3 regions of the Leucobacter iarius genome follow, and region 3 is predicted to be linked to each of the others. Evidence: predicted binding sites of a transcription regulator. Region 3 holds the regulator's gene; each other region holds the start of a gene.
The links. The regulator HrcA, encoded in region 3, represses chaperone genes, less so after heat shock. The targets are predictions, from matches to a motif close to TTNGCACTCGNNNNNNNCGAGTGCNAA.
Positions count from the first base shown of each region.

Region 1 (4,093 bases), on a different contig from region 3:
TGAACTGCTTGCCGCCCACGAACACCAGGTCCCCCGGGCTCTCGTCGGTACCGGCGAGCAGCGAGCCCATCATCACCGAGGACGCGCCGGCGACGAGCGCCTTCGCGATGTCGCCCGAGTACTGCAGGCCGCCGTCCGCGATCACGGGGACGCCCGCGGGCGTCGCGGCGCGCGCGGCCTCGTAGACCGCGGTCACCTGCGGCACGCCGACACCGGCGATCACGCGGGTGGTGCAGATGGAGCCCGGCCCGACGCCGACCTTCACCGCGTCCGCGCCGGCCTCGACGAGCGCCTTGGCGCCGTTGTAGGTCGCGACGTTGCCGCCGATCACGTCGATGTGCGCGAACGCGGGATCGGCCTTGATCTTGGCGATGATGTCGAGCACGCCCTTGCTGTCGCCGTTGGCGGTGTCGACGACGAGCACGTCGACGCCCGCGTCGAGCAGCGAGGTGGCGCGCTTCCAGGCGTCGCCGAAGAAGCCGACCGCGGCGCCGACGCGCAGGCGACCCGCGTCGTCCTTGGTGGCGTTCGGGTACTGCTCCTCCTTGTCGAAGTCCTTCACCGTGATGAGCCCGGTGAGGCGACCCGACCCGTCGACGAGCGGCAGCTTCTCGATCTTGTGCTGGCGGAAGATCTCGGCGGCGTCGCTGCGGCTCATGCCGGTGCGACCCGTGATGAGGGGCATCTTGGTCATCGCGTCGCCGACGCGCACGCGGGAGCGCTCGCCCGGATCGATGAACCGCATGTCGCGGTTCGTGATGATGCCGAGCAGGGTGCCCTGCTTGTCGACGACGGGCAGGCCACTTACGCGGTACTCGCCGCAGAGGGCGTCGACCTCGGCCACGGTCGCGTCGACCGTGGTGGTGACCGGGTTCGTGATCATGCCGGCTTCGCTGCGCTTGACGCGGTCGACCATCTCGGCCTGGTCCTGGATGGACAGGTTGCGGTGGAGGATCCCGAGGCCGCCGTTGCGGGCCATCGCGACCGCCATGCGCGTCTCGGTCACGGTGTCCATGGCCGCCGAGATGAGCGGGATCCCGAGCTCGATCCGGCGCGTGAGCCGGGTCGAGGTGTCGGCCTCGCTGGGGATGACGTCGGTGTGCGCCGGAAGCAGCAGCACATCGTCGTAGGTCAGACCGGTGAACGCGAAGGGATCGCGCTGTTCCATGGAGCCTCTTTCCGGGTCGGGATCGTTGCGAGGAGAACGGCGCATCCGCTGCCGTTGCACCATTCTAAACGCTGGACCCCCGCCGCTTCTTCCCGCGGGTTCCCAGGCGGCTATCCGCCGAGGGCGATCGGCCCCGTCTTGGGCTCGGCCGTCACCCGCGCGTTCGGCCCGCGCCGCAGCGTCGCGACCATGTCGACGACGAGGAACACGAGCGCGATCCAGACCCCGATGAAGCCGATCCAGCGCGCCGTCGACATCTCCTCGTGCATGACGAAGTAGCCGAACAGGAACCCGATCACCGGGGTCATGAACTGCAGGAAGCCGATGTAGGTGAGCGGGAGCCGCTGCGCGGCCTCGCCGAACAGGATCAGCGGGACCGCGGTGACGAGCCCGCTGAGCAGCACGAACACCGTCACGAGCGTGCCGTGGGAGAACGCGCCGAGCCCCGCGGGGAGCGCGGCGAGGATCGCGAGCTGCGTGAGCCCCACGGGCACCGAGACGATCGTCTCGACGGTGAGCCCCGTCACGCCGTCGACCGCGTCGATGCGCTGGTGCACGACGCCGTAGAGCCCGAACGACACGGCGAGGCCGATCGCGATCCAGGGGAACTGGCCGTAGGCGACCGTCGACACGAGCACGCCGAGACCGGCGATGGAGACCGCGATCCACTGCAGGCGCGACAGCTTCTCGCGCCAGAAGATCACGCCGAACAGGATCGTGAACAACGGATTGATGAAGTAGCCGAGGGCCGTTTCGAGCACGTGGCCCGAGATCACGCCGATGACGAAGAGCTGCCAGTTCGCGTAGAGCAGCAGCGATGCGAGCGCCAGCGCGCCGAGCTTCTTCGGCGAGCGCAGGATCCCGGCCACGGCGCCCCAGCGCCGGGTGATCGTGACGATCAGCGCGCAGATGATGAGAGTCGTGATGACCCGCCACGGCACGACCTCGAGCGGGTTCACCGCCGCGATGACGGTGAAGAAGAGCGGGAAGGCTCCCCACATGAGGTAGGCCCCGAATCCGAAGGCCAATCCCGATCTGAACCGCGTCGTCGCCCCGTTTCCGCTCATCGATCCAGTCTAGTGATCGACGCGGACCCGGTCGATGCGCCCGCGGACGATCCCGTACGCGAAAGCTGGCGGAGCGAACAGAACGGGCCCCGGAGGCGATGCCTCCGGGGCCCGTGTTCGCGCGGCCGGAAGGCCGCGGAGCGCTTAGCGGGTGACGACCGCGAGGACGTCGCGAGCCGAGAGCACGAGGTAGTCGGCGCCGCCGACCTTGACCTCGGTGCCGCCGAACTTCGAGTAGATCACCACGTCGCCGACCGCGATATCGAGCGGGACGCGAGCGCCGCTGTCGGAGACGCGGCCGGGGCCCACTGCCACGACCTCGCCCTCCTGGGGCTTCTCCTTGGCGCTGTCGGGGATGACGAGGCCCGAAGCGGTGGTCTGCTCGGCCTCGACCTGCTTGATGACGATTCGATCCTCGAGCGGCTTGATGGCAACCGACACGATTGACCCCTTTTCTGACGTGAACTGAAGATTGTGCGAGCGCCCGGAGGAAACCGGGCGTCGTGTGAAGTCTAGGGTCTGGTTTGGCACTCCTGCAAGGCGAGTGCCAGCGAATGCGCAGGTGATCGCGAGGGGCGAACGCGCGCGATCCGGCGGCGCCGTCCCGGAAACGATTCCGGCCGTGCGCACGGGCGCTCACGGCGCGGCATGCGAGGATGTTCGGCAACGGCCGGGAACTCCCCGGCATCCGCCGCCGACGGCCCGAGGAAGAAGTACGAGATGTCGTTCCCCACCGACCCCGCCCAGCCCCCGCAGCAGCCCGAGCAGCCGGCCGCGCCCGAGCAGCCGGCTCCGCCTGCGCAGCCCGCGCAGCCCGAAGCTCCGCAGTTCGTCGCCCCGCAGCCGAACGCCCCGCAGGCTCCGGCGCCGCAGGCCGCGCCGCAGCAGCCCTACGGCGCTCCCCAGCCCTACGGCGCTCCCCAGCCCTACGGTGCACCGCAGCAGCCGTACGGCGCTCCCCAGCCCTACGGTGCACCGCAGCAGCCGTACGGCGCGCCGCAGGCCCCGTACGGAGCGCCCCAGCCCGGCGCCGTCCCGCAGTACGCGGCGTACCCCGCTCCTCCGGCCACCAACACGATGGCGATCATCGCGTTCATCGCGTCGTTCTTCATCCCGCTGCTCGGCATCATCCTCGGGCACATCAGCCTGAGCCAGATCAAGCGCACCGGTGAGAACGGCCGAGGCCTCGCGCTCGCCGGCACCATCATCGGATACGTGTGCACCGCGATCGTCGTGCTCTGGATCGGATTCTTCATCGTGATCTCGGTGATCGCCGCGGCGTCGTCCAGCGGCTACTCCTACTCGAGCTACTGAGCACCCGCTCGCGCACTCGACCGAGAGGAGGCCCCGGACCAGCGTCCGGGGCCTCCTCTCGGTTTCACAGACTCCTGATGACACGGGAAAACCGCCATGTCGTATGGTGGAAGCGCAGCAGGTATCGGCTGCACGAACGAGATCCGGAGCTCAGCATGTCGAACGCCACCCCGCAGGAGCCGCAGAACACCGGCGCGCAGCCCACTGTTCCGCAGCCCACCGCACCGCAGCAGCAGTTCACCGTTCCGCAGCCGACCGCGACGCAGCCCTACGCCGCGACGCAGCAGTACCCCGCGGTCCCGCCGCAGCCGGCCCCGGCCTACAGCGCCGCCCCGCGCAAGCCCGAGGCCACCACCATGGGCCTTACCAACACCTACGCGGTCCTGGCCATCATCTTCGCGTTCATCGCGCCGCTCGCGGGCATCATCTTCGGGCACCTCTCGCTCGGCCAGATCAAGCGCACGGGCGATGCCGGCCGCGGCATCGCGCTCACCGGCCTCATCGTCAGCTACGCGTACTTCGTGCTGATCGCGCTCTTCTTCAT
Region 1 covers NZ_BAAAOB010000001.1:1,313,331-1,317,423, reverse strand. Annotated here, with positions in the region: gene guaB (IMP dehydrogenase) at 1-1,168, opposite strand, end outside; gene rarD (EamA family transporter RarD) at 1,279-2,235, opposite strand; gene groES (co-chaperone GroES) at 2,380-2,676, opposite strand; gene ABD169_RS05815 (DUF4190 domain-containing protein) at 2,956-3,549, shown strand; gene ABD169_RS05810 (DUF4190 domain-containing protein) at 3,705-4,093, shown strand, end outside.
Region 1: groES (co-chaperone GroES) is a predicted target of HrcA. The motif match lies at 2,760-2,786, and genes of this name have one in related genera.

Region 2 (4,093 bases), on a different contig from region 3:
GGTCGTGGTCGCTGCATGCCGCGATTTCCGCGTGGAAGCGGGTTCGTGGTGCAGGTTCATTTCTGGGGGAGGGCCTTACTCGGCTGTGCGCAGCGATCCCTGCTCGGGACCGGGAACCCGGTCCCGGGTTCCTCATATCTATCTTAGGCTAGGCTAACTTGGTCGTCAGATCTGGAGGTGTGCGATGCCCCCGATGCGCCGAACCACCCGTGCGCACCGATCCCGAACGCGGGCAACCGCGCTCCTCGCGATCGCGCTCGCCGCCTCCCTGGGCCTCGCAGGCTGCCAGACCGGCGGCGACCCGAAGGCATCGTCCGGGCAGCAGAAGGTCGACCTTCCGCCGCTCTCGACGCTCACCCCTGTCGCGAACCCGCGCACGGTCGAGGGGCCGGCCACCGCCGTGATCGGCGGCCCGAGCCTGCCCCCGCTCTCGGCGAAGGCCGAGGCGAAGCTCCCCGTGACCGTCACCTCGCACGATCCCGGCGGCGACCGCCGGGTCGAGGTGAAGGACACCTCCCGCGTGATCGCCCTCTCGCTGACGGGCACCGTCGCCGAGCTGGTCTCGGCCTACGGGCTCACCGACCGGCTCGTGGGACGCGACGTCTCGACCGAGCTCCCGGGCACCGAGGACCTGCCGGTGGTGACCAAATCCGGTCACACGATCGACGCCGAGAGCGTGCTCGCGCTGAACCCGACCCTGATCCTCACCGACGGATCGATCGGTCCCACCGACGTCGTGCTGCAGTTGCGCGACGCCGGGATCACGGTCGTCACCGTGACCCGATCCACCGATCCGAAGAGCACCGACGTCGCTGCGAAGGAGATCGCGGCGGCGCTCGGCGTCGCACCGCTCGGCGACGAGCTCACCGCGGAGCTCGATGCCGCCATCGCCGCGAAGGAGGAGGAGATCCGGCCGCTGGTGCCGAAGGATCCGGCCAAGCGCCCGCGCGTCGCCTTCCTCTATCTGCGTGGCACCGCCGGGGTCTTCTACTTGTTCGGCGAGGGCAGCGGCGCGGACAGCCTGATCCAGGGGATCGGCGCGGTCGACGTCGCGAAGGAGATCGGCTGGGTCGGCGAGAAGCCGATGACCAGCGAGGCCCTCATCGCGAGCGACCCAGATGTGCTGCTCGTCATGACCGGCGGGCTCAAGAGCGTCAAGGGCGTCGACGGCCTGCTGGCCGCCCAGCCGAGCATCGCGCTCACGCAGGCCGGCAAGCACCGTCGCATCATCGACGTCGACGACACGCTCGTCTTCGCGGGAGGCACGCGCTACCCCGACGTGCTCGACGGCCTCGCGCGGGCGATCTACACCGACGGATCCGCCAGGTCGTAGACCGCGGTTCCCTACCCGGAACCTGGCAGATTCCACGTGTACGCTGTGCTGAGTGCTGGGCCGCTGCTGGCCGCCCGACACCGGACGACTAATGGGAGACACGCGTGACGGGTGAACTGACGGAGGCTTCGAGTGCGACTCGACGCCCCAATCGGCTGCCGGAAGACCGCTTCGACCGCGTCCAGCACACCCGCAGGGCGGGTGCGCATCGGCTGACCGCGCGTCCGCGCAGCTTCTGGACCTATGCGGTCGCCGCACTCGTCGGCACCGCCATCTGCGCCACCGCCGGCATCTTCGCGCTGCAGGCTGCGAGCAGCACGGGCGAGGTCCGCCTGCCCACGGGGAAGACGACGACCACGGCCACCGAGGCAGCCAAGCTCGATCCGAAGGCGACGGTCGCCGTCATCAACGGCACCTCCACCGACGAGCTCGCGGGCGGCGTCGACAGCGTCATCACGAAGGAGAAGTGGGGTCAGGTCAGCTTCTCGGGCGATGCGGCGAAGCGCGACGTCAAGATCTCGGCGATCTTCTACTCCGACGACGCCGATCGGCCCGCGGCCGAGGGGCTCGCGAAGAAGCTCGGCGGTCTCTCCTCCTACAAGTCGTCGAGCTACGACAGCTACCAGGTGAAGCTCGTGGTGCTGCTCGGCGCCGACTACGCGGGGCCGGGCAAGGCCGAGGCCGCGAAGATCGTGAGCGGGCAGACCACGGCTCCGGATCGCGGTGCGGGGACGACCACTCCGTCGACCGGCGCCGGCGACGAGCAGGCTCCGGCCCAGTAGCCGCAGGGGTTCGCCCAGCGTTCTCCCGGTGTTCGCCGAGCGCGAGCGTCTCCGCTTGCACTCCCCAATGGTGAGTGCCAAGATTGGCTTAGCACTCGGTTCTCCCGAGTGCTAATACCCAAGTGCTTCAGGCGACGCACCACCGCGCGTCGCCCACCACGACCGACCGGGAGGGTCGACACATGGCAAAGATCATTGCGTTTGATGAGGAAGCGCGTCGCGGACTCGAGCGGGGTCTGAACATCCTCGCCGACACCGTCAAGGTGACGCTCGGCCCGCGCGGCCGCAACGTCGTGCTCGAGAAGAAGTGGGGCGCCCCCACGATCACCAACGACGGCGTGTCCATCGCCAAGGAGATCGAGCTCGACGACCCCTACGAGAAGATCGGCGCCGAGCTCGTCAAGGAGGTCGCGAAGAAGACCGACGACGTCGCAGGCGACGGCACCACCACCGCCACCGTGCTCGCTCAGGCGCTCGTGCGCGAGGGCCTCCGCAACGTCACCGCCGGTGCCGACCCCATCGCGATCAAGAAGGGCATCGAGAAGGCCGTCGCGGCCGTCTCGGCTCAGCTCCTCGAGAACGCCAAGGAGATCGAGACCACCGACCAGATCGCGGCGACCGCTTCGATCTCGGCCGCCGACGAGCAGATTGGCAAGCTGATCGCCGAGGCGATCGACAAGGTCGGCAAGGAGGGCGTGGTCACCGTCGAGGAGTCCAACACCTTCGGCACCGAGCTCGAGCTCACCGAGGGCATGCGCTTCGACAAGGGCTACCTCTCGGCGTACTTCGTCACCGACGCCGATCGCCAGGAGGCGGTCTTCGAGGATCCCTACATCCTCCTCGTCAACAGCAAGGTCTCCAACATCAAGGACCTGCTCCCCGTCGTCGATCCCGTGATCCAGTCGGGCAAGCAGCTCCTCATCATCGCCGAGGACGTCGAGGGAGAGGCGCTCGCGACCCTCGTGCTCAACAAGATCCGCGGCATCTTCAAGTCCGTCGCCGTCAAGGCTCCGGGCTTCGGCGACCGTCGCAAGGCCATGCTGCAGGACATCGCGATCCTCACCGGCGGCCAGGTCATCTCGGAGGAGGTCGGCCTCAAGCTCGAGAACGCCACCCTCGACATGCTCGGCACCGCCCGCAAGGTCATCATCACCAAGGACGAGACCACCATCGTCCAGGGTGGCGGCGAGGAGGAGGCGATCCAGGGTCGCGTCCAACAGATCCGTCGCGAGATCGACAACACCGACTCGGACTACGACCGCGAGAAGCTCCAGGAGCGCCTCGCGAAGCTCGCCGGCGGCGTCGCCGTCATCAAGGCGGGCGCTGCGACCGAGGTCGAGCTCAAGGAGCGCAAGCACCGCATCGAGGACGCCGTCCGCAACGCGAAGGCTGCGGTCGAAGAGGGCGTGCTGCCCGGCGGCGGTGTCGCGCTGATCCAGGCCGGCAAGGACGCGTTCGCGTCGCTCGAGCTCTCGGGCGACGAGGCCGTCGGTGCCAAGATCGTGCAGGCGGCCATCGAGGCTCCGCTGCGTCAGATCGCGCTCAACGCCGGCCTCGAGCCGGGTGTTGTCGCGGATCGCGTCGCCAACCTGCCCACCGGTCACGGCCTGAACGCCGCGACCGGCGAGTACGGTGATCTGGTGGCCCAGGGCATCCTCGATCCCGCCAAGGTCACCCGCTCGGCGCTGCAGAACGCCGCGTCGATCGCCGGCCTGTTCCTCACCACCGAGGCGGTCGTCGCCGACAAGCCCGAGCCCGCCGCCGCGGCTCCGGCCGATCCCGGCGCGGGCATGGACTTCTAAGTCTCAGCCTCTGCGCGAAGCGGGGTCGCACCTTCGGGTGCGGCCCCGCTTCGCGTTTGACGGGCGTCTTGCGTCTTGCGTCTTGCGTCTTGCGGCTTGTGTTGCGGGTCTTGGCGTTCGTGCGGTGCTTTTGCGCTGGCGCGGTGCTTGAGGAGCGCATTCTGTCCGACTGAGTG
Region 2 covers NZ_BAAAOB010000004.1:132,609-136,701, reverse strand. Annotated here, with positions in the region: gene ABD169_RS13710 (FecCD family ABC transporter permease) at 1-60, opposite strand, end outside; gene ABD169_RS13705 (heme/hemin ABC transporter substrate-binding protein) at 194-1,333, shown strand; gene ABD169_RS13700 (LytR C-terminal domain-containing protein) at 1,438-2,115, shown strand; gene groL (chaperonin GroEL) at 2,298-3,917, shown strand.
Region 2: groL (chaperonin GroEL) is a predicted target of HrcA. The motif match lies at 2,204-2,230, and genes of this name have one in related genera.

Region 3 (4,093 bases):
GCGCCCGCCGCAGCGGAGGTTCCCCGGGTCGAGCCGCACGACGCGGCACCCGTGACCGCGAAGTCGTGGGGCAAGTCGAAGGGCAGGGCCCAGGGCGGCAAGTCGCCCGGCTCGAAGCCGCACGGCGGCAAGAACCGCGGCAAGTCGCGCGGCGGCAAGGGCTAGGCGTGCCCAGCATCCTTCCGGAGGGCGATCCCGCTCCCTCCGACGGTTCGCTTCCGACGAGCGTGCTCGACGGCGCCTCGGATCGCGCCTTCGGCGTCTACGTGCATGTGCCCTACTGCCGGGTGCGCTGCGGCTACTGCGACTTCAACACCTACACGGCGAGCGAGCTGGGCGGGGGAGCGAGCCAGGCCGGGTATGCCGCAGAGGCCGCGACCGAGCTCTCCTTCGGCGCTCGCGTGCTGCGCGAGTCCGGCCTGCCCGAACGGCGGGTCTCGACCGTGTTCTTCGGCGGCGGGACGCCGACGCTGCTCCCGGCCGGCGACCTCGCTTCGATGCTCGGTCGCATCCGCGACGAGTGGGGGCTGGCCGCCGGCGCCGAGGTGACCACGGAGGCGAATCCCGATTCCGTCGACGCCGCCTACCTGCGCACGCTCGCCGACGCGGGGTTCACCCGGGTGAGCTTCGGCATGCAGTCCGCCGTGCCGAGCGTGCTCGCCACCCTCGACCGCACGCACACCCCCGAACGCATCCCGCTGGTCGTCGAATGGGCGAAGGAGGCGGGCCTGCAGGTCAGCCTCGACCTGATCTACGGGACTCCGGGCGAGCGGATCGGCGACTGGGAGCGATCGCTCGACGTCGCGCTCGCCTGCGAACCCGACCACCTCTCGGCCTACGCGCTCATCATCGAGCAGGGCACCAAGCTCGCGGCGCAGATCAAGCGCGGGCAGGTCGCCGCCCCTGACGACGACCTCCATGCCGAGATGTACGAGCTCGCCGACGCGCGGATCGCCGACGCGGGGCTGCACTGGTACGAGATCAGCAACTGGTCGCGCACGCCCGAGACCCGATCCCGCCACAACCTGTCGTACTGGACGGGCGAGGACTGGTGGGCCGCGGGCCCGGGCGCGCACAGCCACATCGGAGGCGTCCGCTGGTGGAACGTGAAGCACCCCGCCGCGTACTCGCAGCGGATCGCCGAGGGCATCTCGCCGGCGCACGCCCGCGAGACGCTCGACGCCGAGTCCAGGCGGACCGAGCGAATCCTGCTCGAGACTCGGATCTCGGACGGGCTCGACGCCTCGGTGCTCCGCCCGGAGGAACGGCGGGCGGTCCCGGGGCTCATCGCGAGTGAACTCATCGACGGCCCGGCGGCGATCCGCGGCCGGATCATCCCCACCCTGCGCGGCCGTCTGCTCGCCGACACCGTGGTGCATCGGCTACTCGGTTCCGCCGACGGCTGAATCGGGGTGACGCGGCGGCCACGAGCGGGCCGTTCCGCGGGGTCGGTGGGATAGACTTGGCACTCATCGATTGCGAGTGCCAGTCGACGGGTGCCGACCCGATCCACATCGAACGCCGGCGAGGAGGTGCGTGATGGTCTCGGAGCGCAGTCTCGCCGTGCTGCACGCGCTGGTGGGCGACTACGTCGAATCGAACGAGCCGGTGGGCTCGAAGTCGATCGTCGAGCGCCACAGCTTCGGCGTCTCCGCCGCCACCATCCGCAACGACATGGCGCTGCTCGAGGACGAAGAGCTGATCGCAGCGCCGCACACCTCGTCCGGTCGCGTTCCGACCGACAAAGGCTACCGGCTCTACGTCGACACGCTCAGCCGCTTCCAACCGTTGAGCGCCGGTCAGCGGGCCGCGATCGAACGCTTCCTCGGCGAATCGAGCGACCTCGACGACGCCATGGCCCGCACCGTGCGGCTGCTGGCGCAGCTCACCAACCAGGTCGCCGTGGTGCAGTACCCGTCGCTCAAGCGCACGGCGGTGCGCCACATCGACCTCGTCGCCGTTGGCGAGGCCCGCGTGCTCTGCGTGCTGATCCTCGGCACCGGCGTGGTCGAGCAGCAGGTCGCCGCCCTGCCCGCGGTGCGCGTCACCGAGGCCTGGGTGCACGGCCTGCGCGAGCGCATCGCCGGCGCGGTGATCGGCTCCGATCTCGAGAGCGCGGTGCAGGCGGTCGAGCTGCTCGACCGTACCGTCGAGGACTGGGCGGAACTCGCCGAGGCCGAGCTGGTGCGCAGCGTGCTCGCGGTCGTCATCGGACAGCTCCGGGCGAACCGCAGCGAGCGCATCGCGATCGCGGGCGCCGCGAACCTCTCGCGCGGCGCCGACTTCTCGGGCAGCCTCTCCACGGTGCTCGAGGCGATAGAAGAGCAAGTCACCCTGCTCCGACTGTTCGGCGAGATGGCGCAGGAGGGCCGCGAGGTCTCGGCGTCAATCGGTCGCGAGAACGAGCCGTACGGGCTCGAGAGCGCGTCGATCATCGCCTCCGGCTACGAGGACGACTCGAGCACGCCCTCCCAGCTCGGCGTGCTCGGCCCGGTGCGCATGGACTACGCCGGCAACATGGCGGCCGTGCGCGCGGTCGCGAGATACCTGAACCGGACCCTCGGCGAGGGCTAACCCAGGGTCGCGACCCGGGAGCACCCGGCGCCCGCGACCGACGAACTTCATCCACCATCGAATCGATGAGAGGAGCCGCACACCGTGGCGGACCACTACGAGACGCTCGGCGTCGCACGCGACGCATCGCCCGAAGAGATCAAGAAGGCCTACCGGCGCCTGGCGCGGGAGCTGCACCCCGACGTGAATCCGAGCGAGGAGGCGTCCGAGCGCTTCAAGGGCGTCACGCACGCCTACGACGTGCTCAGCGATCCCAACGAGCGCCGCCGCTACGACATGGGCGGTTCCGAGGGCGGCGCGTCGATGGGCGACTTCGGCGACATCTTCGAGACGTTCTTCGGCGGCGGCGGATTCGGCGGCGGCCAGCGCGGTCCCCGATCGCGTGCGGAGCGCGGGGACGACGCGATGATCCGCGTCGACGTCTCGCTCGCCGAGGTGATCTTCGGCGTGCAGCGCGAGGTCAGCATCAACACCGCCGTGCTCTGCGGCACCTGCTCGGGCAGCTGCTGCCAGCCGGGCACCGTGCCGGTCACCTGCGACGTCTGCCACGGCTCCGGCCAGGTGCAGCGGCAGGTGCGTTCGCTGTTCGGCAACGTGGTCACCAACCATCCCTGCGGTTCCTGTCACGGCTACGGCACCATCATCGAGCACCCCTGCGTGGAGTGCGGCGGCAAGGGGCGCGTGCGCGAGCGCCGCACCCTCAACGTCGACATCCCCTCGGGCATCGACACCGGCACCCGGCTCCAGATGCGCGGCGGCGGCGAGGTCGGCCCGGGCGGCGGGCCCAACGGCGACCTGTTCATCGAGTTCCGGGTCACCCACCACGACATCTTCAGCCGCGACGGAAACGACCTGCTCTGCACGCTGCAGGTCGGCATGACCGACGCGATCCTCGGCACCGAGAGCACGGTCACCGGCCTCGACGGCGAAGTGCAGGTCGAGGTTCCCGCCGGCACCCAGTCGGGCGACGTCATCACGGTCCGGGGCCGCGGCATCCAGGGGCTCCGATCCACCGCGCGCGGCGATCTGAAGATCGCGGCCCAGGTGGTCACGCCGACCAAGCTGTCCAACCGCGAGAAGGACCTGGTGCGCCAGCTGGCCGCGCTCGGCAAGGACGACGGACCCAAGCTGGGGGAGTTCCAGCAGGGCTTCTTCGGCAAGATCCGCGACCGCTTCTTCCGCCAGGGCTGACGGCGGGGCGGGCAGCACCGTGGCGAATCTGTACTACGTCGAGCGCGGGACCGCGCTGGCCGTCGGCGCGACCGTCGAGATCGGCGGCGAAGAGGGCCGTCATGCCGTGCGGGTGAGCCGGCTCCGCGTCGGTGAGCGGATCCTGCTCGGCGACGGTGCGGGCGCGATCGGCGGGGGCGTCGTCGTGCGCACGGACCGCGACCGCTTCGCGGTCGAGCTCGACGAGGTGCGGACCGACGCCGAGGCGAGCCCGCGGGTGACCCTGGTGCAGGCGCTCGCCAAGGGCGATCGCGACGAGCGCGCGGTCGAGCAGGCCACCGAGTTCGGG
Region 3 covers NZ_BAAAOB010000002.1:54,998-59,090, forward strand. Annotated here, with positions in the region: gene ABD169_RS09465 (DUF1990 domain-containing protein) at 1-165, shown strand, start outside; gene hemW (radical SAM family heme chaperone HemW) at 168-1,406, shown strand; gene hrcA (heat-inducible transcriptional repressor HrcA) at 1,540-2,574, shown strand; gene dnaJ (molecular chaperone DnaJ) at 2,659-3,765, shown strand; gene ABD169_RS09485 (16S rRNA (uracil(1498)-N(3))-methyltransferase) at 3,785-4,093, shown strand, end outside.